DNA from 4 places in the Streptomyces solicamelliae genome. Region 1 is predicted to be linked to each of the others. Evidence: riboswitches for the same ligand, from Rfam matches in the RefSeq annotation. Region 1 holds a riboswitch; each other region holds the start of a gene.

Region 1 (5,793 bases):
CCGGCGCGGACGGGCCCTCCCACAACGGCATGTGGGACCTGTCGGTCCTCCAGGTCGTCCCGGGCCTGCGGATCGCCGCGCCGCGCGACGCCGACGAGCTGCGGGCCCAGCTGCGCGAGGCACTCGACGTCGACGACGCGCCGACGCTGCTGCGCTTCCCCAAGGAGTCCGTCGGCGAGCCGCTGCCCGCGCTCGGCCGGGTCGGCGGCATGGACGTGCTGCGCCAGGACGACGCGGCCGAGGTGCTGCTGGTCGCCGTCGGCGCGATGGCCGGGGTCTGCCTCGGCGCGGCGGAGCTGCTCGCCGGGAGCGGGGTGCGCTGCGCCGTCGTCGACCCGCGCTGGGTCAAGCCCGTCGACCCGGCGCTGCCGCCGCTGGCCGCCCGGCACCGGCTGGTCGCGGTCGTCGAGGACAACAGCCGCACCGGCGGCGTCGGGGCCGCCGTCGGGCAGGCGCTGCGCGACGCCGGGGTGGACGTGCCGCTGCGCACCTTCGGCATCCCCGAGCAGTTCCTCGCCCACGCCTCCCGCAAGGAGGTGCTGGCCGAGATCGGCCTCACCCCGGTGGAGATCGCCGGCCGCGTCGGCGCCGCCCTCGCCCGCCGTGAGGCGCTCGAACCCAAGGAGAACCAGGAATGACCGACCAGGGCTTCGACCTCGGGCGGCTGCTCGCCGAGCGCGGTGCGGAGCGGTACGAGCTGTACGGCAGGTACCTCAACCACCAGCTGCCCCGGATGCTGCACACCATCGGCTTCGACCGGGTCTACGAGCGGGCCGAGGGCGCCCACTTCTGGGACGCCGAGGGCAACGACCACCTCGACATGCTGGCCGGCTTCGGCGTGATGGGCCTCGGTCGGCACCATCCGGTGGTCCGCAAGGCCCTGCACGACGTGCTCGACGCCTCGCTCCCCGACCTGACCCGCTTCGACTGCCCGCCGCTGCCCGGGCTGCTCGCCGAGCGGCTGCTCGCCCACAGCCCGCACCTGGACCGGGTCTTCTTCGGCAACAGCGGCACCGAGGCGGTGGAGACCGCCCTGAAGTTCGCCCGGTACGCCACCGGACGGCCCAGGGTCCTGTACTGCGACCACGCCTTCCACGGCCTGACCACCGGCTCCCTCTCGGTCAACGGCGAGCGCGGCTTCCGGGACGGCTTCGCGCCGCTGCTGCCCGACACCGCGGTGCCGCTCGGCGACCTGGACGCCCTGGAGCGGGAGCTGCGCCGCGGCGACGTGGCCGCGCTGATCGTCGAGCCGATCCAGGGCAAGGGGGTGCACGAGGCGCCGCCCGGCTGGCTGCGCGCCGCGCAGGAGCTGCTGCACCGGCACAAGGCGCTCCTGATCGCCGACGAGGTGCAGACCGGCCTCGGCCGGACCGGCGACTTCTACGCGTACCAGCACGAGGACGGCGTCGAGCCGGACCTGGTCTGCGTGGCGAAGGCCCTGTCCGGCGGGTACGTGCCGGTCGGCGCGACGCTCGGCAAGGACTGGATCTTCAAGAAGGTCTACTCGTCCATGGACCGGGTCCTGGTCCACTCCGCCAGCTTCGGCGGCAACGCCCAGGCCATGGCCGCCGGGCTCGCGGTGCTGGCGGTGATGGAGCAGGAGGGGACGGTCGCGCACGTCCGGCGGGTCGGCGGGCTGCTCAAGGCCCGGCTCGAGGAGCTGGTGCCGCGCTACGAGCTGCTGCACGAGGTCCGCGGCCGGGGGCTGATGATCGGGATCGAGTTCGGCCGGCCCTCGTCGCTGGGCCTGCGCAGCCGCTGGACGATGCTCCAGACGGCCCGGAAGGGGCTCTTCGCGCAGATGGTGGTGGTCCCGCTGCTGCAGCGGCACCGGATCCTCACCCAGGTGTCCGGGGACCACCTGGAGGTGATCAAGCTGATCCCGCCGCTGATCGTGGACGAGGCGGACGTGGACCGGTTCGTCACGGCGTTCACGGCCGTGATGGACGACGCGCATGCCGGCGGCGGGCTGATGTGGGACTTCGGGAAGACGCTGGTCAGGCAGGCGGTGGCGCAGCGCTGAGCACCCTGCGGTGAGCCGGTGGGGGAGCGGGCGGCGGGAGTTTTTGCCTCTCGGGCAAGAAAGTTGCCTCTGAGGAAAGGTCCTGGCGGAATGGAGGCATGGAGCACGACCACCTCCCCGGGGAGCCCGCCCCGGACGCCCTGCCGGACGTCGCCCCCCAGCTGCGTGGACTGCGCCGCCGCCGGGGGCTGACCCTGGAGACCGCCGCCCAGCGCGCCGGTCTCTCGCCGGCCCATCTGTCCCGGCTCGAGACGGGCCGCCGGCAACCCTCGCTGCCGATGCTGCTGGCCCTCGCCCGTATCTACGGTACGACGGTCTCCGCGCTCCTGGGGGAGGTCTCCCCGGAGTACGACCCCATCGTCCGGGCCGGCCGGTCCGAGCCGGTGGAGGCGGACGGCTGGGTGTACCACCAGGCGGGTGGCGCCGGCCGGGCGCTGCAGGCGCTGCGGGTGCACGTCCCGCACGCCACCCGGGCCGACATCGTGCGGGTCCACCCCGGCGAGGAGTGGATCCACGTGCTGCGCGGCCAGGTGCGGCTGGCCCTCGGCGACACCGTGCACGTCCTCGACCCGGGGGACAGCGCGCACTTCGACTCGCTCACCCCGCACCGCATCGGCGCCGCCACTCCCGACGGCGCGGACGTGCTCTTCGTCCACACGCTGCTGCAGACCCCCGCCGCCGAGCTGTGCCTCGGCGACCCGGGTCCGCATCGCCGCTGAACTCTCGCCGTTGAACTCTCAGGAGGTACCCGACATGTCCGACAAGTCAGCCGCCGTCACCGGCGAGGAGCGCGGGGGCGGCAGGTTCCCCAAGGGCCTGGTGCTGCGCCTCTTCGCCTACCTGATCGCCGGCCACCTCTTCGCCGGCTTCCTGTACCTGCTCTTCGCCCTCGGCGGCCAGAACTAGCTACCCCTGCGTGAGCAGCCGGGCCCGCAGCAGCTCGCGGGTCCCGGCGGAGAGCTTCAGGCCCTCCGTGAGGTAGCCCTCGACCGAGCCGTACGTCTCGTCCATCTGGGCGAACGCGGCCCGCAGGTAGTCGACGCGGGCGTCGAACAGCGGGCTCAGCAGCTCCATGACCGCGGGCGACATCCCGTCCGGGGCGGTGGAGCTGCGGTGCACCTTGTAGCGGCGGTGCGGCTCGTTGGACTTCACGTAGTCGGCCTCGATGGCCTCCCGCTCGACGCCGACCGCGAGCAGCGACACCGCGATCGACAGTCCGGCGCGGTCCTTGCCCGCCGCGCAGTGCATCAGTGCCGGCACGCTGTCCTCGGCCAGGGCGTGCACGATCCGGCTGTGCTCGGGCGCCCGCTGCACAATCATCTTCCGGTATGAATCGGACATTCGGGCGGCCGCCTTGCCGTCCCCGAGCATCTCCCGCAGCGTCGCCAGGTCGCCCGACCGCACCAGCTTCCAGAACTCCTTGCCGTCCGCCGGATCGTTCAGGGGTATGTGCACGTTCCGCGTGCCGGGCAGCTCCACGTCCAGGCCCTCGAAGGCCCGGTCCGCCTCGTTGCGGAAGTCGAAGACCGTGTGCAGGCCGAGCGTCGACAGGAACGCCGCGTCCTCGGCGGTGGCGTGGGCCAGGTGACCGCTGCGGAACAGCCGGCCCGGCGCCACGGACCGGCCGTCCGCGGTCGGCAGGCCCGCCACGTCACGGAAGTTGCGAACGCCCGTCAGCTCGGGTTCGGTCGGCGGGGCCTGGGGCGTCTGCTGCGTCACGGCTGCTCCTGGTGCTCGATGGCGAGAAGAGATCGGTTCCTGGGGCAATCATCCAGGGTCGCCGCCCGGCGGCGCACCCCGCCGGGCGGTAATGGGCTTTCTGTCCGAATTGAGGGCTTCGATATAACGCGCCCTGATTGCAGGGGAGATGGGTTCGGGGGAGTGAGCAGCGTCATAACCGTGACCGTCCGTGCCTGATCATTTTTCCCAAATGCCGTGTGCGGAAAGGAACGCGAAGATCCGTCATCCACGGAGGGTGACCGGAATTCCGGAGGGAAATTCCCGGCGAAGAATGCGAACGGGAATTCGTGGCTTGTTCCTCGCGACTCGGCTCGTCTAGCGTCACGCTCACTCCGGTCGGACCCGCCGAATCCTGCCACCGTCCGGATTTCCGCACCCACCCACGTACGGCAGGAGCGGGGGACCCAGGTAACACGCCGTTCCTCGACCAAGGACGGCTCGGGGTGAAGTCGCGCATCGCGCGGCCGGACAACTCCAGTCCGAACCCGACAGCTCACCTCGCAGGCGACGGAGAGGAATTCGCCATGCCCACGAAGGGTAAGCATCGCCGTCCCAAGGCCAATCCGCTGACCCGCGGCATCGTCGCCGCCGGAGCGGGCGGCGCCGTCGTCGCTCTGCCGCTGTTCGGCGCCACCGGCGCCCACGCGGCCGAGCAGTCCGCCCCCGCGGCCGCCGAGCGCGTCGCCGCCGTGGCCGCCGCGCAGCCGGCCGCCGCCCCGCAGGCCGCCACCGCCAAGGCGAAGGCCAAGGCGAAGATCTACTCCGTCGTCCGCGGCGACTACCTGTCCAAGATCGCCGCGGAGCACGACCTCGCCGGCGGCTGGAAGAAGCTCTACGCGGACAACCGCCAGGTCGTCGGCGACAACCCGTCGCTGATCTTCCCGGGCATGAAGCTCACCCTCGGCGCCAAGTCCACGGCCAAGGCCCCCGCCGCCAAGCCCGCGGCCAAGCCCGCCGCCAAGGCCGAGCGCAAGGCCGCGCCGAAGCCCGCCCCGAAGGCCAAGGCCGCCGACGAGACCCGCAGCTCCCGCAGCGCCGAGCGCGCGGCCGCCCCGGCCGCCGCCTCCGGCTGGTTCGCCCCCGTCGAGGGCGGCGTCTCCACCGCGTACCGCGCCTCCGGCTCGATGTGGTCCTCCGGCTACCACACCGGTGTCGACTTCATGGCCTCCTCCGGCACCAACGTCCGCGCCGTCGGCGCCGGCACCGTGGTCTCCGCCGGCTGGGGCGGCGCTTACGGCAACGAGGTCGTCATCCAGCACGCCGACGGCAGCTACTCGCAGTACGCCCACCTCTCCTCGCTCGCCGTCTCGGCCGGCGAGAGCGTGCGCGGCGGCCAGCAGATCGGGCTCTCCGGCTCGACCGGCAACTCCAGCGGCCCGCACCTGCACTTCGAGATCCGCACCGGCCCGAGCTACGGCTCGGACGTCGACCCGCTGGCCTACCTGCGCAGCCACGGCGTCTCGATCTGACGCACGCCGCACGAGCGGCCCACGGGAGGCCCGGCACGTACCCACGTGCCGGGCCTCCGGCGTATTCCGAATTGGGGAGATCTTGACCGGTGGCGTATCTCACCCTGCGTCAACCCCTCCTTACGGTCGCGTAGGTCACATCCGGGACGGAATGATGCACCCTCGTGGCAGACGATTCGAGATCCAGAGACAGTGACGCATTCGGGTCGTACGCGGCGATCGGCGACAGCTTCACCGAGGGCGTCGGCGACCCGGCCCCGGACGGCACCTTCGTCGGCTGGGCGGACCGGTTCGCGGTCCTGCTCGCCGACCAGCTCCCCGAGCCCGACGCGTTCCGGTACGCGAACCTCGCGGTGCGCGGCAGGCTCCTCGACCAGATCGTGGAGGAGCAGGTGCCGCGCGCCAAGGAGCTCGCCCCCGACCTGGTGACCTTCTGCGCGGGCGGCAACGACATCATCCGGCCCGGGAGCGACCCCGACGACGTCGCGGAGCGGTTCGAGCGCGCGGTCGCCGACCTGACGTCCTCCGTCGGCACGGTCATGGTGACCACCGGCTTCGACA
Region 2 (5,793 bases), 5.3 Mb from region 1:
TGCCGCGCGACCGCCTCGCGCAGCAGCTGCGCGTACGACTCCTCGTACGCCGCCGGCGGCGCGTCGACGAACAGCTGCCGGGGCAGCACCCCGGACCAGAGCTCGTGCATCCCGCCCTCGGGGTCGCACACCGACATCGGCTGCCAGGTGTCCCCGTGGTAGCCGCCGCGCCAGGTCAGCAGCCGCTGCTTGGCCGGCCGGCCCACGGAGCGCCAGTACTGCAGGCACATCTTCGCGGCGACCTCGACGGACACCGAGCCCGAGTCGCTGAGGAAGACGTGCTGCAGCGGCCCGGGGGTGATCTCGACCAGCCTTGCGGCGAGCCGGACCGCGGGCTCGTGGGTGAGCCCGCCGAACATCACATGGCTCATCCGGTCGAGCTGACCGCGCGCCGCCTCGTTCAGGACGGGGTGGTTGTAGCCGTGGATCGCCGACCACCAGGACGACATGCCGTCGATCAGCTCGTCCTGCCCGTGGGCCGGTTCGGCGAGCCTGAGCCGTACCCCGGACGCGGACGCGACGACCAGCGGCTCCGCACGGCCCGGCATGGGGCCGTACGGGTGCCAGACGTGCGCCCGGTCCAAGGCGAGCAGTTCGTCGTTACGCATTCGGCGCCAGGTCCGTGCCCGCGCCGCGGCGGCGCACGGCCACCAGGTCGGTACGGGCGGGGTTGGCGTCCTCGGCCGACGGCGCCTCGGCGGCGACCGGCTCGGAGGCCGGCTCCGCCGCCGCGTGCCCGCCGCACGGACCGCAGCCGCCGCCCGCGTGCGAGCCGCACGCTGCGGCATCCGCGTCCGCGGAAGCGGACGAGCCGCAGCCGCCCGCCGCCGCGCCGGAACCGCAGCCGCCGCCCGCCGCGGCGAGCGCGTCGGCACGGTGCGCGGGCAGCGTCGTCGTCCCGGCGCCCTCCACCTCGAAGCCGGCGTCGGCGATCATGTCGAGGTCGGCCTGACCGGCCTGGCCCTCACTGGTCAGGTAGTCGCCGAGGAAGATCGAGTTGGCGATGTGCAGCGCCAGCGGCTGCATCGACCGCAGGTGCACCTCACGGCCGCCCGCGATCCGGACCTCCACGTCGGGGCAGACGAAGCGGACCATGGCCAGGATCCGCAGACAGCGCTGCGGGGTGAGGTGCCACTCCTTCGCGAGGGGGGTGCCCTCGAACGGGATCAGGAAGTTGACCGGCACCGAGTCCGAGTCCAGCTCGCGCAGCGCGTACACCACGTCGACCAGGTCCTCGTCGGCCTCGCCCATGCCCGCGATCAGGCCCGAGCAGGCCGACAGGCCGGCCGCGTGCGCCTTCTGCACGGTGTCCACGCGGTCCGCGTAGGTGTGGGTGGTGGTGATCTCCCCGTACGTCCCCTCGGACGTGTTCAGGTTGTGGTTGTACGCGTCGGCGCCGGCGTCCTTGAGCCGCTCGGCCTGGCCGTCGGAGAGCAGACCGAGACAGGCGCAGACCTCGATGCCCTCGTTCTGCTCCTTGATCGTCTCGATCGTCTTCCCGACCCGCTCCACGTCCCGGTCCGTCGGACCGCGGCCGCTCGCGACCAGGCAGACCCGCTTCGCACCGCCCGCGACACCGGCGGCGGCCGCCTGGGAGGCCTCCTCCGGCTTCAGCCAGGTGTACTTGAGGATCCCGGCCGTGGAGCCGAGGCGCTGCGAGCAGTACGAGCAGTCCTCGGGGCACAGCCCGGACTTCAGGTTGACCAGGTAATTGAGCTTGACCCGGCGGCCGAACCACTGACGGCGCACCTTGCCGGCAGCGGCCACCACATCGAGCAGTTCGTCGTCGGAGGTCGCCAGCACGGCGAGCGCTTCTTCACGGGTCGGCAGCTCGCGCCGCAGGCCCTTCTCCACCAGCGTGTTCAGCAGGTCCATAAGGGCTGATCCTGACCTACGTCACGCCTTTCGGCCAAGGAGGATCCGAACAAACGGGCCCGTTCGAGGTGTGTGTATGACCACACCCCGACCTCGGCGTCCTGCGGTTAGGGTCTGTGCGCTGCCTACAAAAGGATCTGTCATGTCCCAGGCCGTGGACCCGCGCCGACGCGCGTTCGACTGGACCGACGCCGAGGCCCGCCGCCGTACGGACGCCGGACTCGTCCGGACGCTGCGCCCCCGCGCCGCCGAACCGGACGTCCTGGACCTCGCGAGCAACGACTACCTGGGCCTGACCCACCGTGCCGAGGTCAAGGAGGCGGCAGCCGAGGCCGCCCTGCGCTGGGGCGCCGGCTCCACCGGCTCGCGCCTGGTCACCGGCACGACGGCGCTGCACACCCGGCTGGACCGGGAGCTCGCCGCGTTCTGCGGCTTCGAGGCCGCCCTGGTCTTCTCCTCCGGCTACACCGCCAACCTCGCCGCGCTCACCGCGCTCGGCGGTCACGGCTCGCTGACCGTCTCGGACGCCGCCAACCACGCCTCCATCGTCGACGGCTGCCGCCTCTCCCGCGCCGAGACCGCGATCGTCCCGCACACCGACCCCGAGGCGGTACGCAAGACCCTCGACGCCCACCCGGGCCGCCGCGCCCTGGTGGTCTCCGACTCGGTGTTCTCCGTCGACGGCGACAAGGCCCCGCTGGCCGAGCTCGCCGCCGCCTGCCGCGCCCACGGCCCGGCCGCGCTGGTCGTGGACGACGCCCACGGCTTCGGCGTCCTCGGCGAGGGCGGCCGGGGCGCCCTGCACGAGGCGGGGCTCGCCGGCGACCCGGACGTGGTCGCCACCCTCACCCTGTCCAAGTCGCTGGGCAGCCAGGGCGGCGCGGTCCTCGGCCCGGCCAGGGTGATCGAGCACCTGGTCAACGCGGCCCGCACGTTCATCTTCGACACCGGCCTCGCCCCGGCCGCCGTCGGCGCCGCTCTCGCGAGCCTGCGGCTGATCCGCGAGGAGCCGGGACTCGCGGAGCGGGCCCGTACCGTCGCCGCCGCCCTGCACCGTGGGCTCACCGACGCCGGGCTGACCGCGGCCCGCCCCGACGCGGCGGTGGTGTCGGTGCACGCGCCCTCCCCGGACGCGGCGCTGCGCTGGGCCGCGGACTGCCGCGAACAGGGTCTGGGCGTCGGCTGCTTCCGGCCGCCGTCGGTGCCGGACGGCATCTCGCGGCTGCGGCTGACGGCCCGCGCCGACCTCACGGACCAGCAGGTCGACGAGGCCGTCGCCACGATCCTGCGCACGGCACCGGAGGCCTGACCTCCGGCGGACTCGGGGCCGGGGCCGGTGCCGGACTCGGGGCCGGGGTCCGGCCGTCGAGCAGACCGGCCCTCAAATGCGTTCTGGCATCGCAGAGTTCACCGCATCGAGCGACAGATTTACGCATATCTCCGTGAAACACCTCCCAGGTCCCCCGGAACGGTGGCACTCTGGCGCGAAGCGCAATCCGGGGCCGGGCGCCCCGGTGGGAAAGGGACAGCGTCGCCATGGCAGACCATCAAGAAGCAACCCTCACTCTGCCGAGCGATCCGGCCTCGGTCTCCACGGCCCGCAGATACGTCGCCGGCGTGCTCGCCGGCTGGGGCCTCGACGAGGGTTCCGAGACCTCCGACACCGTCCGTCTGATCGTCTCCGAACTGGCCACCAACGCCGTCCAGCACACCTTCGGCCAGTCGCCCACCTTCACCGTCGACGTCCGCCTCGAACGCGACGAGCAGCTGCACATCGGCGTCACCGACAGCCACCCCCGCTGGCCCCAGCGGCTGCCCGCCGCCGTCCAGCAGGACAACGGGCGCGGCATGGTGATCATCCGCTGGCTGACCGCCGAGTGCGGCGGCAGGCTCTCGGTCCGCCCGACCGACGACGGCGGCAAGACGGTCTGGATCGAACTCCCCTGGACCACCCCGTCCCCCAACTGACCCCGTCCCCCGACCGACAGGGGGTGACCGGCGGCGCGCTCGCCGGTCTCGGGCTCACCCTGCCGGCCGCCCCGGTGACGGGACACTGAACCGGGGCGGCCGCCGCGTCAGCGGACCCTGCCGTACCAGACCTTCGAGGACCAGATCCGGTCGAGCTTCACCCACGAGCCCGTCTTGGGGGAGTGCCAGATCCTGCCGTTCCCGGCGTAGATGCCGACGTGGTAGACGCGTCCGCCGGAGTGGAAGAAGACCAGGTCGCCCTTGGCCCGGCCGGAGGCCGCGATGTGCCGGGTCTTGTTGTACTGCTGCTGCGCCGTGCGGGGCAGCGCCTTGCCCGCGCGCTTGTACGAGTAGAGCGTGAGCCCCGAGCAGTCGAACCTGCTGGGCCCGGTCGCGCCGTACTTGTAGGGGGCGCCCTTCTTCGACGCGGCGACGCCGAGCGCCTTGCTCGCGTACACGGTGGCCGCCTCGGCCTCGGGCGCCGCGCCGGGGGCGAGGAGCGTGCCGCCGACGGCGGCGAGGGTCAGGGCCGATACGGCGCCGGCCCGGGAGAGCAGGGACGGGACATGAATCTGCGCAGACATGCGCAACCCTTCGTCAGCCGCCTGTGAAGGATGACCTGTCGGGTTCGGGCCCGAAGAAGCCCGGCCGCGGCTGCGGCTTCACCCCGAGGACCTGCCGTGGTCGTGCGTACGGCCGGTCCGTGTTGCCTGGGTCCTCCACTCCTGCCGATCCACTCTGTCGACCAGACGTCCGGAGCGGCGGCAGGACTCGGCGTCCGCCCGGACCGCCCCGCCGGGGATGGCGGGGGCTTGTCGTCGACAGGGATCTTGACCCAGCTCGTGCCGAAATCCGAGCTGAAACGAGGTGATGTGAGGCTGCTCACGACTGATCCGATCGGGTGGACAGGCAGTCTTTGTGATCAGCGGAGGTTTGGCGGATGAGCCCCGTACCAGCACCGGAATAGTTCATTCCGCCAAATGCGTACACCGGTTGCGCAACTCACCCGCGACACAAGTCGATTCGTCGACTACGCCGATCGAGCGAGGGTTCCTGCGACCGACTGGCCCTGGACACGACATGCGGAACTGTCAACTGGCGGAGGAGTCGGCCAGGGTGACCCGGTGTGCGCGGCGCTCGCCGTCCAACACCCGCAGGGCGCGCGCCAATGTGGCCGCGTGGACCTCGCTCTCCCCGCGCCGGTGCATGACTTCCAGGGCGTCCCGCAGGGCGACCGCCCGTCCCACCAGGGCCTGAGCCGCCCTCAGGGCCCCATAGGTATGCGATGCCCTGGATGGATTGATTCTCCCCAGTTGGTCGACGACTTCGAGGTACGCGTCGACCAACTCACCCTCGGCGCGGGTGAGGGCGGGGAGCGGCGGCAGTTCGGGGACCACCTGCGCTCACCTCGGTCCGGCGCCGCGGTTCTGCACCACGTGGTCCACGAGCCCGTACTCCACGGCCTGCCCGGCGTCGAAGACCGAGAGGCGGTCGAGGTCGGCGTCGATCCGCTCGCGGCTCTGCCCGGTGTGCTCGGTCAGCATCCCGGCGACCATGGCGCGCAGCCGCAGCATCTCCGCCGCCTGGATCTCCAGGTCGCTGGGCTGCCCCTGCACCGGCTCGTCCGTGCCCGGCTGCTCGAGCACGATGCGCGCCCCGGGCAGGGCCATCCGCTTGCCGGGCGCGCCGGCGGCGAGCAGGACGGCGGCCGTCGACACGGCCTGGCCGAGGCAGGTCGTCGCGACCTCGCAGGTGATGACCTGCATCGTGTCGTAGATCGAGGCCATGGCACTCGGCGAGCCGCCGGGCGAGTTGATGTAGAGCGCGATCTCCCGGTCGGGGTCGGCGTACTCGAGGTGCAGCAGCTGGGCGATCACGTCGTTCGCCGAGGTCTCGTCGATCGGCGTGCCGAGGAAGACGATCCGCTCCTCCAGGAGCTTGGAGTACGGA
Region 3 (5,793 bases), 2.7 Mb from region 1:
CGGGGATCCTCCCTTCAGCCCGATGATCTTCGCCCGTAGGTTCACAGGCATGAACACCTCACCCGCCCAGTACGCCAACCCGGTCCTCCGCGTCCCGCCCGCCTCGCCGGCCGCGGCAGCCGCCTACTTCTCCGCGAGCCTCGCCTTCCACGCCGACGTCTCCGACGTCGCCGCCGCGCTCGCGGCCGGCGGCGACCCGGGCTTCGTGCTCCTCGACTCGCGCTCCACCGCGTCCTGGGATCAGGGCCACGTCCCCGGCGCGCTCCACCTGCCGACCGCGCAGATCGCGGAGCAGGCCGGGCGGCTCCTCGACCGGTCCGTGCCGGTCGTCACGTACTGCTGGGGCCCCGGCTGCAACGGCGCGACCCGCGCCGCGCTCGCCCTCGCCGAGCTCGGCTACCAGGTGAAGGAGATGCTCGGCGGCTTCGAGTACTGGGTGCGCGAGGGCTTCGCGTACGAGACCTGGGAGGGTCCGGCGCAGCGCGCCGCCGACCCGCTGACCGCGCCGGTCGACGCCGCCGACTGCGGCTGCTGAGCCGCTGATCAGGGCCGGTGAGACCAGGGTCACGCCGCTGTGCCGAAATCCGATTTCCGATGCTGCTCCGGATGACGTACTGTTGGGTTCACCGACGCGGGGTGGAGCAGCTCGGTAGCTCGCTGGGCTCATAACCCAGAGGTCGCAGGTTCAAATCCTGTCCCCGCTACTGAAGATGAGGGCCCGGATCCATTGTGGATCCGGGCCCTCGTGCATTCCGGGGCCTGTGTCACCCGGACGGCGGACGGCGGGTCGCCGCCCGGCGCGGCTCCGGCCAGCCTGGACGGGGCGGAGTACCGTCCGCAGCTCGGGCGGACCGGCAGGGAGAGCACAGGTGGGGCGACGATCGTCGGCGGGCGGAAGCGACAGGGAGAGGCCTCCGGGCGAGCGGCGGTTCGTCCGCGCCCTGCCCGCGCTCCTGATCCTCGGCGGGTCCGTCTTCGACCTGGCCACGCCGCCGGAGTACACCGCCGCCCCGTTCTACTCCGCCGCCCCGCTGATCGCCGCGCCGTTCTACTCGTTCCGCACCACGCTGCTGACGGCCGTCGTGGCCGTCGTGTTCAGCGTGGCGCTGCACACGTACAACGACACGGCCACCGACGTGCCCGCGGTGATCGAGACCGTCACCGTCCTGACGGTCTCGATGCTCTCGCTGCTGATCAACAAGGTGGTGCGGCGAAGTGGCGAGAAGCTCGCGTCCGCGCGGGTCGTCGCCGAGGCGGCGCAGAAGGCGGTGCTGCCCACGCCCGCCCAGCGGATCGGCGGGCTGCACGTGGCGGCCCGGTACGAGGCGGCGCAGGCGGACGCGTTCATCGGCGGCGACCTGTTCGCCGTCCAGGACACCCCGCACGGGGTGCGGCTCGTCGTCGGCGACGTGCGCGGCAAGGGGCTCGACGCGGTGGAGGCGGTGGCGGTGATCATCGGCGCGTTCCGCGAGGCGGCCGAGCAGGAGGCCGCGCTGGAGGGCGTGGCAATGCGGCTGGAGCGGGCGCTGGCCCGGGAGGGCCGGCGGCGCGACAGCCTGGACGCCTTCGAGGGCTTCACCACCGCCGTGCTCGCCGAGATCCCGAGCGGCCCGGCCCGGGTGCGGATCGTGAACCGGGGCCATCCGGAGCCGCTGCTGCTGTACGCGGACGGGGGGCTGGAGCGGCTGACGCCGAGCCAGGCCGCGCTGCCGCTCGGCATGGGCGATCTGGCGGCCTGGCCGGACCGGGTCGACGAGCGGCCGTACCCGGCCGGCGCGACGCTCCTCTTCTACACGGACGGGCTGTCCGAGGCGCGTGACGGCGACGGCGTCTTCTACGCACCGGGGGAGCGGCTCGCCGGCCGGATCTTCCCGGGCCCGGACGAGCTTCTGGACGCGCTGGTCGACGACGTGCGCCGGCACACCGGAGGCGGTTCGACGGACGACATGGCGCTGCTGGCGGTGAGCCGGCCGGCGGAGGGCCAGCCGGAGCGGCGGCGGACGATGCCGGTGGTGCCGTGACGATGCCGGTGGTGCCGTGACGATGCCGGTGGTGCCGTGACGATGCCGCTGTGACGGTCCGTGAGGGAAGGATCTCGGAGAGGTAACGCTGACGTGTTGTCACTTCATGAACTCTTGGCCGAGTCTCGACATCGGGGCGGTCAACTCGCCCGTTTCCACCCTGTTCTGGCAGGTTAAGTCCAGGCCAATGCCCGGAACGATCAAGAGGAACAGCTTGGAATCGGGCCCACGTGTCTATTAACGTTCGATAACGCAGCGCGGTCGTCCCAGTCGTCGCAAGAGACGGCACCGTGCGCACGCGCCGAATCCCGCAAGGGAACCGGGGAACCACCAATTGGGGTGAATCGGGTCGAATTTGGCCCGTAGGAGACCTTCCTGCTCCGAACCCGTCAGCTAACCCGGTAGGCGAGAAGGAAGGAAAGGAGTACGCCTCCGTGGCGTCCAACCCTGCTGCTCGCGAGACCCACTTCGACGCCTACGGCGCCCCGATGGCTGGGGGAGGCGAGTACCAGGAGGAGTGGAACCCCAGCGAGGACACGCTCCGTCCGAACCGCGGCCGGCACCGCGTCGTCAAGCAGCGCAGCATCGCCCGCAGCTCCACCGTCCTCGGTGTCGGCGTCATCGCCGCGGTCGGCGCGGGTGGCCTGGCCACCGCCAAGGAGAAGCCCCCGGTCGCGATCTCGCTGCCGGACATGAACCTGCCCGCCGCCGAGGACCTGCCCGGCGTCGGCACCCTGCTCGCGGACGACGCCGAGACCGACAACAACGTCGGCCCGCTCACCCAGGCGTCCCTGAGCCTGCCCGCCGCCGACGGAGGCCAGACCGGCTCCATCGAGGCGGCCGACGCGGGCGAGGCCCTGCGCGCCCGCATCCTGGCCCAGGCCGAGCAGCAGCAGGCGACGGCCGACGCCGAGGCCAAGGCCGCCGCGGAGAAGGCGGCCGCCGAGAAGGCCGCCGCCGAGGCGAAGGCCCAGCAGACCGCGGCCGCCGCCGCGGAGAAGGCCGCCGCCGAGGCGAAGGCGAAGGCCGAGGCGGAGGCCAAGGCCAAGGAGGAGGCGGCCCGCCGGGCGGCGCTCGCCGCCAGCTACGCGCTGCCGACGTCCTCGTACACGATCACCTCCGAGTACGGCCAGGCCGGCTCGATGTGGTCCTCCGGCTACCACACCGGCCTCGACTTCGCCGCGCCCACCGGCACCCCGGTGAAGGCCGTGCACGGCGGCACCATCAAGTCGGCGGGCTGGTCCGGCTCGTACGGCTACCGGATCGTCCTCGAGCTCGAGGACGGCACCGAGGTCTGGTACGCCCACCTGTCCTCGATGACCGTGAGCGCGGGCCAGACGGTGACCACCGGCGACACCATCGGCCGCGTCGGCGCGACCGGCAACGTGACCGGCCCCCACCTCCACCTGGAGGTCCACACCGCGAGCGGCGCGGGCATCGACCCGGCGGCCTGGCTGCGGGACAAGGGCCAGAACATCTGACAGACCGTCCGACCCGCGCGCCCGTCGAACCTCAGGCGCGGTACGGGTTGGGACCCGTGTAGTCGCGGTGCGGCGGGGGCGGCGGAGCCGGACGGAACCGGCCCGTCGCCCCCGCCGCGTACGTGAGCGCCGGTGACGCGAACTCCTTGCGCTGCCACAGGTGGTGCAGCAGCTCCTGCTCCCGTGCGGTGAAGTCCGCGCCCGCCGTCCCCCGGTGGGCGCGGTCGCGCAGGAAGGCCAGGCTGGTCGCGAAGACCTCGTACTCGTGCACCGCGCGCGCCGCGGCCGGCCCGTACGCGGCGGAGGCGAAGGAGCGGGCCATCGCGCGGGCCCGCATCGAGGAGAGCGCGAGCGGTTCGGCGGGGGCCAGCCAGCCGGCCGCCGCGTACGCCGGGAGCCGCCCGGATATGGTGCGCAGCTCGCGCTGCCGGCTCCAGATCGCGAGCCAGGTCAGCAGCGCCAGGGCCGGCACCATGAACGCCCCGTACACCGCGAGGAAGCCGAGCGGGCTGCGGACGGCCGAGCCGTTCCACAGCGCGTGCACGCCCATCGCCAGGAGCAGCCCGCCGAGCGGCAGCAGGACGCGCCGGACCCGGTGCCGGCGGGCGGTGGCGGCGGCGAGGCCGAAGCCGATGCCGGTGAAGACGGTGAACAGCGGGTGTGCGAGCGGCGACAGCACGATCCGCGCGAAGAAGGTCCCGACGGTCTTGGAGCCGACGACGCCCGTGCCGGTCGCCAGGTCCTCACCGAAGGCGCTGCCCAGATAGAGGATGTTCTCGGTGAAGGCGAAGCCGGTCGCGACGAAGCCGGCGACGACCACGCCGTCGACGAGGCCGGTGAAAGTGCGGCGGCGCAGCAGGAGGAACAGGAGCAGGGCGGCGCCCTTGACGCTCTCCTCGACGACCGGGGCGACGAACGTCGCGCCCAGGCTGAGCAGGTCGTCGGGGTCGGTGGTGGCCGTGGCGGTGGCGATCCAGCGGATCGCGAAGGTGTTCGCGGTGAACGCGATGAGCGCGGCGGCGCCGGAGCCCCAGGCGAACGCGAAGATCAGGTTCTTCCAGGGGCCCGGATCGACCCGGTCGAGCCAGCGGAACGCGGCGAGCAGCAGCGGGACCGGGAGCACGGCGAGACCGAGGCCGACGAGGAAGCCCTCGGTTCCGGTCTTCTCGCGCAGCATCGCCAGGAGCACCAGGCCGCAGAGCGCGAGCACGCCGAAGACGGCGGCGGCGCGCAGGGCCCGGCGGTGCCGGAACGCCCGCCGGGGGCGGTAGCGCCACTGGGCGCGGTCGTCCGGCACGGTGGGCGGGGCGGCGGCGTCGGCCGTGGGCACGGGGTGATTCGGCACGGTCCGACGTTAACCGCGCGGCGCGGCTACTTCCTGCGAAAAAGAAGATCATGCACCCGGTGGCCCTTGTCGAGGCCCTGGCCCTCGAAGCGGGTCAGCGGGCGGAAGTCCGGGCGGGGCGCGTAGCCGCCGTCGGCGGCGGTGTTCTCGAAGCCGGGGTGCGCGGTGAGCACCTCGAGCATCTGCTCGGCGTACGGCTCCCAGTCGGTGGCGCAGTGCAGGACGGCGCCGGGCCGCATCCGGGTCGCGACGAGGGTGAGGAACTCCGGCTGGATGAGGCGGCGCTTGTGGTGCCGCTTCTTGGGCCAGGGGTCCGGGAAGTACACGCGGACGCCGTCGAGGGCGTCGGGGGCGAGCATCTCGCGGAGCAGGATGATCGCGTCGCCGTTGGCGACACGGACGTTGTCCAGGCCGCCCCGGTCGGCGAGGCCGAGGAGATTGCCCTGGCCGGGCGTGTGCACGTCGACGGCGAGGATGCCGGTGTCCGGGTCGGCGGCGGCCATCTGCGCGGTGGCCTCGCCCATGCCGAACCCGATCTCCAGGACGACGGGCCGGCCGCCGAACAGGGCGTCGAGGTCGAGGACGCTCCGCCCGTCGATGTCGAGCCCCCAGTCGGGCCAGCGCTTGAGCAGCGCCTCCTCCTGGCTCGCGGTCACCCGGCTGCGCCGCGGCTGGAAGCTCCGGATGCGCCGCTCGTGATGCGAACCGGCCGGATCGGGCGCGGGCCCTTCCCCGGGCGCGAACCTCTGGCTGCCGCGGTGGAAGGGGACGACGGGGGTTTCACGAATCTCAGACACAGTGCGTCCGATTTTACGGGGCCGCGGGTGTATCGCGGGTGTGCCGAAGGTCCTACAGCTGAGCCAGCGCGCGCGTCGCGATCTCCCGGCCGATCGGCAGGGACGCCGTCGCCGCAGGTGACGGGGCGTTCAGCACATGGACCGTCCGG
Region 4 (5,793 bases), 3.2 Mb from region 1:
GTCTCCTCGGCCAGGTCGAGCGCGGCGCGGATGTCCGTACGGATCGCGGCGGCCTCCTCGGCGCTCACCGGGTCGTGCCTGACGTGCCGTTCGGTGAGCCGGACGCAGCCGATGTCGACCGAACGGGCCGCCTCGACCTGCTTGTTGCCGACGACGAACTCGGTCGAGCCGCCGCCGATGTCCACGACCAGGTACTTCTCGCCCGCCCGTCGCCCGCCACCACCCTTCCGAGGAAGGCTCTCCGCGCCTGCCCCTTCCTTTTCGAGCTCCGCCGTGGCGCCGGTGAACGAGAACTCCGCCTCCTGGTCACCCGAGATCACCTCGGGCTCCACGCCCAGGATGTCGACGACCCCGCGCACGAACTCGTCCCGGTTCTCCGCGTCCCGGGAGGCGGAGGTGGCGACGAAGCGCAGCCGCTCGGCGCCCAGCTCCTCGATCACGGCGGCGTACGCGCGGCAGGCCGCGAAGGTGCGCTCCAGCGCCTCGGGGGCGAGCCGTCCGGTCCGGTCCACGCCCTGGCCGAGGCGGACGATCGTCATCCGCCGGTCCAGCTCGATCAGCTCGCCGGTCTCGGGATGGACGTCGGCGACGAGCAGGCGGATGGAGTTGGTCCCGCAGTCGATGCCCGCGACACGCGTCATTCCACCGTCTCCTTCTCGTCCTTGTCGTCCTTGTCGACGCACGGCGTGACGCAGGGGCCCTTGGCCCACCACTCCGGCAGCATCGCCAGCGCCTCGTCGCCCAGCGGGTTCACCCCGGGGCCGGCGACCAGCGCGTGGCCGACGAGCACGTGCAGGCACTTGACCCGGTCCGGCATGCCGCCGGCGCTCGGGAAGCCCTCCAGGACCTCGATGGCGTCGCGGCGGGCGATGTAGTCCTCGTGCGCGGCGCGGTAGGCGGCGGCCAGCTCCGGGTCGGTGCCGAGCCGGGCCTGCATCTCCTTCATGACCCCGTTGGCCTCGAGCGTGCCGATCGCCGAGTTGGCCTTGGGGCACGTCAGGTAGTACGTGGTCGGGAACGGGGTGCCGTCGGGAAGCCGGGGCGCGGTCTCGACGACGTCCGGCTGCCCGCAGGGGCAGCGGTGCGCGATCGCCCGCAGGCCGCGCGGCGGGCGGCCGAGCTGTGCCTCGAACGCGGCGACGTCGGCCTCGGTGGGCGCGGTGGATGCGGTCTGCGGAGGGGGCGTTTCCATGCGTGCGTCAGTCTTCTCGTCGTCGGTTCGGGGTCGGTTCAAGGCCGGTTCCGGGTCGCCCCCATCATCCCTCAGCGGCGCGCGTCGGCGTGGTCGACGCCTTCCCAGAGGTCGGAGTACCAGGCGCGGCCGTCGCCGCCGGCGTCGGAGCGCGGGCGGCCGGAGGCCCCAGGGTCGTTCACGGTGAAGCCGGTCTCGCCGGGCATCACGAAGTGCAGGTGCTCGCGGGCGAGCCGGCGGACGTACGCGGGGTCCTGCAGCCGGGCCTTCTCGTCGCGCAGCTCCTCGACCCGCTCGGCGGCCTCGGCGGCCTGCCGCTCCTGGTCGGCGATGGCGGTCTGCTGGGAGACGTACTGCCGCATCGGATAGGCGAGGGCCACCACCAGCGAGCAGACCACCAGGGCGAGGAAGGCGGCCCGGCCGGTGAGCCGGGAGCGGCGGGCCTGCCGGCGGGTCTGGGAGCGGTAGACACGGGCGGCGGTCTGCTCGCCGAGCAGCCGCAGCCGGGTCGCGGTCGAGAACCGGTCCCGGTCCTTCGCGGCCATGTCGTACGCCTCCCCTGGTCCCCTGCTCACACGCGCGTCCCCGCACACGGTACGGGACCGGGTACGGGGACGCGGGGAAGCCGCCCTGCGGCCGAGTGTCAGCCCTTGAAGCGCGGGAAGGCGCTGCGGCCGGCGTAGACCGCGGCGTCGTCGAGGATCTCCTCGATGCGCAGCAGCTGGTTGTACTTGGCGACGCGGTCCGAGCGGGCCGGGGCGCCGGTCTTGATCTGGCCGCAGTTGGTGGCGACGGCCAGGTCGGCGATGGTGACGTCCTCGGTCTCGCCGGAGCGGTGGGACATCATGCACTTGTAGCCGTTGCGCTGGGCCATCTCGACGGCGTCCAGGGTCTCGGTCAGCGAACCGATCTGGTTGACCTTGACCAGCAGCGCGTTGGCGGTGTTGGTGTCGATGCCGCGGGCGAGGCGCTCGGGGTTGGTGACGAACAGGTCGTCGCCGACCAGCTGGACCTTCTCGCCGAGCAGGTCGGTGAGGGTCTTCCAGCCGTCCCAGTCCTCCTCGTTCAGCGGGTCCTCGATGGAGACCATCGGGTACGCGTCGACGAGCTCGGCGTAGTACGCGCTCATCTCCTCGGCGGTCCGGGTCTTGCCCTCGAACTCGTACGCGCCGTCCTTGTAGAACTCGGTGGCGGCGACGTCCAGCGCGAGCGCGATGTCCTTGCCCGGGGTGTAGCCGGCCTTCTTGATGGCCTCGATGATGAGGTCGAGGGCGGCGCGGTTGGACTCGAGGTTCGGGGCGAAGCCGCCCTCGTCGCCGAGACCGGTGGACAGGCCGCGCTCCTTGAGCACGCCCTTGAGCGCGTGGTAGGTCTCCGCGCCCCAGCGCAGGGCCTCGGAGAAGGACTCCGCGCCGATCGGGGCGATCATGAACTCCTGGATGTCGACGTTGGAGTCCGCGTGGGCGCCACCGTTGAGGATGTTCATCATCGGGACGGGCAGGACGTGCGCGTTCGGGCCGCCGAGGTAGCGGAAGAGCGGCAGGTCCGAGGCCTCGGAGGCGGCGTGCGCCACGGCGAGGGAGACGCCGAGGATGGCGTTGGCGCCGAGGGAGCCCTTGTTGTCGGTGGCGTCCAGGTCGAACATCGCCTGGTCGATCAGGCGCTGCTCGGTGGCGTCGTAGCCGACGAGCTCCGGGCCGATCTGCTCGATGACGGCGAGGACGGCCTTCTCGACACCCTTGCCGCCGTAACGGCTCTTGTCACCGTCGCGCAACTCGATGGCCTCGAAAGCACCGGTGGAGGCGCCGGACGGAACGGCAGCACGGCCGGTGCTGCCGTCGTCGAGGCCGACCTCGACCTCGACCGTGGGGTTGCCTCGGGAGTCCAGGATTTCCCGGGCTACGACGACGTCGATGGACGGCACGAGCATCTCCTTATGGGATGAGACGTGAGAGAAGGTGCGAGGTCTCTTGGCCTTGCGACAAGAGCCTAACCGGCTCGGGGTGCCCGGCCAGTCGGTGCCCGCCCCCTGGGACGAAAAAGGACCCGAGCGCGGGCATCCCGGACGAAAGATCCTCTACTACCCGCAGGTAACCATGCGGAAACCCCGGCCCTGCGCGCACGGGGGGAATTGCGCACAGGGCCGGGGTGGTCACCGCGGGAGGGTCGCACGGCACGGGTGGGCCGCCGGACCCACCCGGGCCGACGGGCTCACTTCAGGTGGAGCTGCTGGCCCGGGTAGATCAGGTCGGCGTCCTCGACGACGTCCTTGTTCAGCTGGAAGAGCTTCTCCCAGCCGCCCTTGACGTCGTGCGCGGCGGCGATCTTGCTCAGGGTGTCGCCGGCGACGACCTTGTACTCGCCGTCACCCTTCGCGACCTTCTTGCCGGTCGGGGTGGTGACGGTCTTCTTGGCGGCCTTCTTGGCGGCCTTCTTGGTGTCGCCGTTCTTCGCGACGGGCTTCGGCGCGGTGCGCTGCTCGCTGCGGGTGGTCGGCTGCTCGGCCTTGCGCTCGGGCTGCGCCTGCTCGGCGGCGCCGGTGTACGCGGCGTTGGACAGGCCCACGCCACAGCTCGGCCACGCGCCCTTGCCCTGGCCGGCCAGGACCTTCTCGGCGATCTGGATCTGCTGGGCCTTGGAGGCCAGGTTGGCGGTCGGGGCGTAGGCGGTGCCGCCGTACGCGGCCCAGGTGGAGGCCGAGAACTGCAGGCCGCCGTAGTAGCCGTTGCCGGTGTTGATGGACCAGTTGCCGCCGGACTCGCACTGGGCGACGCGGTCCCACTCGGAGGCGGTGGCGGCGGAGGCGTTGCCCGCGGCCATCAGCGGCGCGGCGACGGCGACACCGGCGATGCCGGCGAGCGCGACGGCGCGGGTGGCCTTGGAGGAACGGCGGTGTTTGCCCTTGCCGGAAAACAGCATGGAAGTTCTCCTCACCGACGCCTGCGAGGTGAGCTGTCGGGTTCGGGCCGGAAGAGTTGCCCGGCCGCGTGTCCCAGCACGCGGCTTCACCCCAAGCCGGTCGATCGGCCGTCACTGTCTCGACGGCCGGGACCGGCGCTTACCTGGGTCCCCCGCTCCTGCCTTCGGCGCTTGACGCGACGACTGTTCCCGACGGCCGGCGGCAGGATTCGGCGTACCGGTCGGCGGGGCCCGCGGTGGCGAGCGGTCCTGACCGTAGACACAGACCCACCGGAAGTTCAAAGAGCGACATCCCGGAGAAAACGCCCGTACTTGCCAAGTTGCCGGGGCCGTTTCCGCTGGTGAGAGGTGACGGAAGCAAAGTTTGCGGACAGGACACGCCAGTTGGGACGAAGAGACTCATGTCTCACTTACGCAGAACCGGACATAAGGCGTCGAACTGCCCGCCACTCCTACTTCTGTCGGTCGGTCAGTTCCAGGTTCTGGCCAGGGAGAATGAGGTCCGGGTCGCCCCCGACGGTCTCCTTGTTGGCCTTGTAGAGGGCACGCCAGCCGCCGTCGAGCTCGTGCTCGGCCGCGATCTGCGTGAGGTTGTCGCCGGGCTGGACGACGTACTCGCCCGAAGTGTCCGCATTGCCGCCCGTGGCACCCTTGGTCGCGTTCGCATCTGTATCGGCGGTTTCGCCGAGATCGAGGCGGCCGGCGTCACGTGTCGCATCGTCACCCGGCGCGGCATGACGTCCCGATTCGGGCGACTCGCCCGGTTCGTTCGGGTTCTCGCTCGCGGCCTCACCGCGGTGCTTGCCGGTGCCGGGGGCGGCGGGAGTGACGCTGCCCTCGATCGGCGTGACCGGCGTGGCCGGAGTGGCGCCCTCGTCCGACTGCCCGCCCGGCTGACCGGCCGCATCGGGCAGAAGGGACTTCTCGGGCTTCCCAGACGTTTCGTCGTCCTGCGAGCCCTCGGAGCCCTTCCCGTTCCCGTCCTGATTCGCGGATGCATCGGGCGACGCGGACGGATCAGCCGGAGTGCCGGGCAGCACGCCGGTGGAGGGGTCCGCGGGCTTCTTCAGCGTGCCGTCGTCGTTCAGGCCGACGATCGCGGCACAGGTGGCCCAGGTCTTCGCGCCCTGCGCGGCCAGCGCCTTCTCGGCGACCGCGATCTGCTGGCCGCGGCTGGCGAGGTCCGGACGGGCGGCGTACTCGGTGCCGCCGTACGTGTCCCAGGTCTCCTGCGTGAACTGCAGGCCGCCGTACAGCCCGTTACCGAAGTCGGCGCTCCACAGTCCGCCGGACTCGCACTCGGCGACCCGGTCCCAGGTCGCCTCGTCGGCGGCGGAGGCCGAGCCCGCGGCGAGCAGCGGAAGGGCGAGGGCGGATCCGGTCACCCCTGCCGCGACGACGATGGCGGGGGCCTGACGGGGTCTGCGGTGTCGTCCGTTCCCGGAGCGCATGGGGAATGCCTTTCGCGTGACTGCTGAGGTGTCGGTGAAAGTAGCGGCATTCGAACGTGAGTCACAAGTCGATGCAGGGGGGATCACGTAAAGATCACAGTCCTGACGAATCGTCAGTTGTGCGGGACGGTGAACTCCACGGGAAGCGTGCGTAGACCACGCATAATCAGCCCGCCGCGCCACCTCAGTTCGGCCGGATCGGCCCCAAGTCGCAAGTCCGGCAAGCGAGTC

The links. Region 1 has a riboswitch for cyclic di-AMP ahead of ABZO31_RS28045 (M23 family metallopeptidase). Riboswitches for the same ligand answer to the same signal wherever they lie in the genome.
Region 2: linked by a shared signal. The riboswitch ahead of ABZO31_RS03800 (C40 family peptidase) and the one ahead of ABZO31_RS28045 (M23 family metallopeptidase) in region 1 are both predicted to bind cyclic di-AMP.
Region 3: linked by a shared signal. The riboswitch ahead of ABZO31_RS15670 (M23 family metallopeptidase) and the one ahead of ABZO31_RS28045 (M23 family metallopeptidase) in region 1 are both predicted to bind cyclic di-AMP.
Region 4: linked by a shared signal. The riboswitch ahead of ABZO31_RS13060 (transglycosylase family protein) and the one ahead of ABZO31_RS28045 (M23 family metallopeptidase) in region 1 are both predicted to bind cyclic di-AMP.

Annotation. Positions count from the first base shown of each region.
Region 1 is NZ_CP160404.1:6,066,985-6,072,777, forward strand. It holds gene dxs (1-deoxy-D-xylulose-5-phosphate synthase) at 1-638, shown strand, start outside; gene ABZO31_RS28025 (aspartate aminotransferase family protein) at 635-2,023, shown strand; gene ABZO31_RS28030 (helix-turn-helix domain-containing protein) at 2,122-2,742, shown strand; gene ABZO31_RS28035 (DUF6126 family protein) at 2,777-2,929, shown strand; gene ABZO31_RS28040 (tyrosine-protein phosphatase) at 2,930-3,742, opposite strand; cyclic di-AMP (ydaO/yuaA leader) riboswitch at 4,097-4,283, shown strand; gene ABZO31_RS28045 (M23 family metallopeptidase) at 4,288-5,232, shown strand; gene ABZO31_RS28050 (SGNH/GDSL hydrolase family protein) at 5,397-5,793, shown strand, end outside.
Region 2 is NZ_CP160404.1:816,039-821,831, reverse strand. It holds gene ABZO31_RS03820 (adenosylmethionine--8-amino-7-oxononanoate transaminase) at 1-608, opposite strand, end outside; gene bioB (biotin synthase BioB) at 601-1,875, opposite strand; gene ABZO31_RS03810 (8-amino-7-oxononanoate synthase) at 2,018-3,184, shown strand; gene ABZO31_RS03805 (ATP-binding protein) at 3,412-3,843, shown strand; gene ABZO31_RS03800 (C40 family peptidase) at 3,951-4,427, opposite strand; cyclic di-AMP (ydaO/yuaA leader) riboswitch at 4,431-4,630, opposite strand; gene ABZO31_RS03795 (hypothetical protein) at 4,935-5,240, opposite strand; gene ABZO31_RS03790 (ATP-dependent Clp protease proteolytic subunit) at 5,247-5,793, opposite strand, start outside.
Region 3 is NZ_CP160404.1:3,390,968-3,396,760, reverse strand. It holds gene ABZO31_RS15685 (rhodanese-like domain-containing protein) at 50-535, shown strand; tRNA gene ABZO31_RS15680 (tRNA-Met) at 631-704, shown strand; gene ABZO31_RS15675 (PP2C family protein-serine/threonine phosphatase) at 711-2,021, shown strand; cyclic di-AMP (ydaO/yuaA leader) riboswitch at 2,311-2,444, shown strand; gene ABZO31_RS15670 (M23 family metallopeptidase) at 2,456-3,502, shown strand; gene ABZO31_RS15665 (PrsW family intramembrane metalloprotease) at 3,534-4,847, opposite strand; gene trmB (tRNA (guanosine(46)-N7)-methyltransferase TrmB) at 4,874-5,635, opposite strand; gene lhgO (L-2-hydroxyglutarate oxidase) at 5,697-5,793, opposite strand, start outside.
Region 4 is NZ_CP160404.1:2,839,105-2,844,897, forward strand. It holds gene ABZO31_RS13040 (exopolyphosphatase) at 1-641, opposite strand, end outside; gene ABZO31_RS13045 (DUF501 domain-containing protein) at 638-1,192, opposite strand; gene ABZO31_RS13050 (FtsB family cell division protein) at 1,264-1,737, opposite strand; gene eno (phosphopyruvate hydratase) at 1,836-3,116, opposite strand; gene ABZO31_RS13060 (transglycosylase family protein) at 3,404-4,111, opposite strand; cyclic di-AMP (ydaO/yuaA leader) riboswitch at 4,115-4,291, opposite strand; gene ABZO31_RS13065 (transglycosylase family protein) at 4,564-5,496, opposite strand; gene ABZO31_RS13070 (cytochrome P450 family protein) at 5,676-5,793, opposite strand, start outside.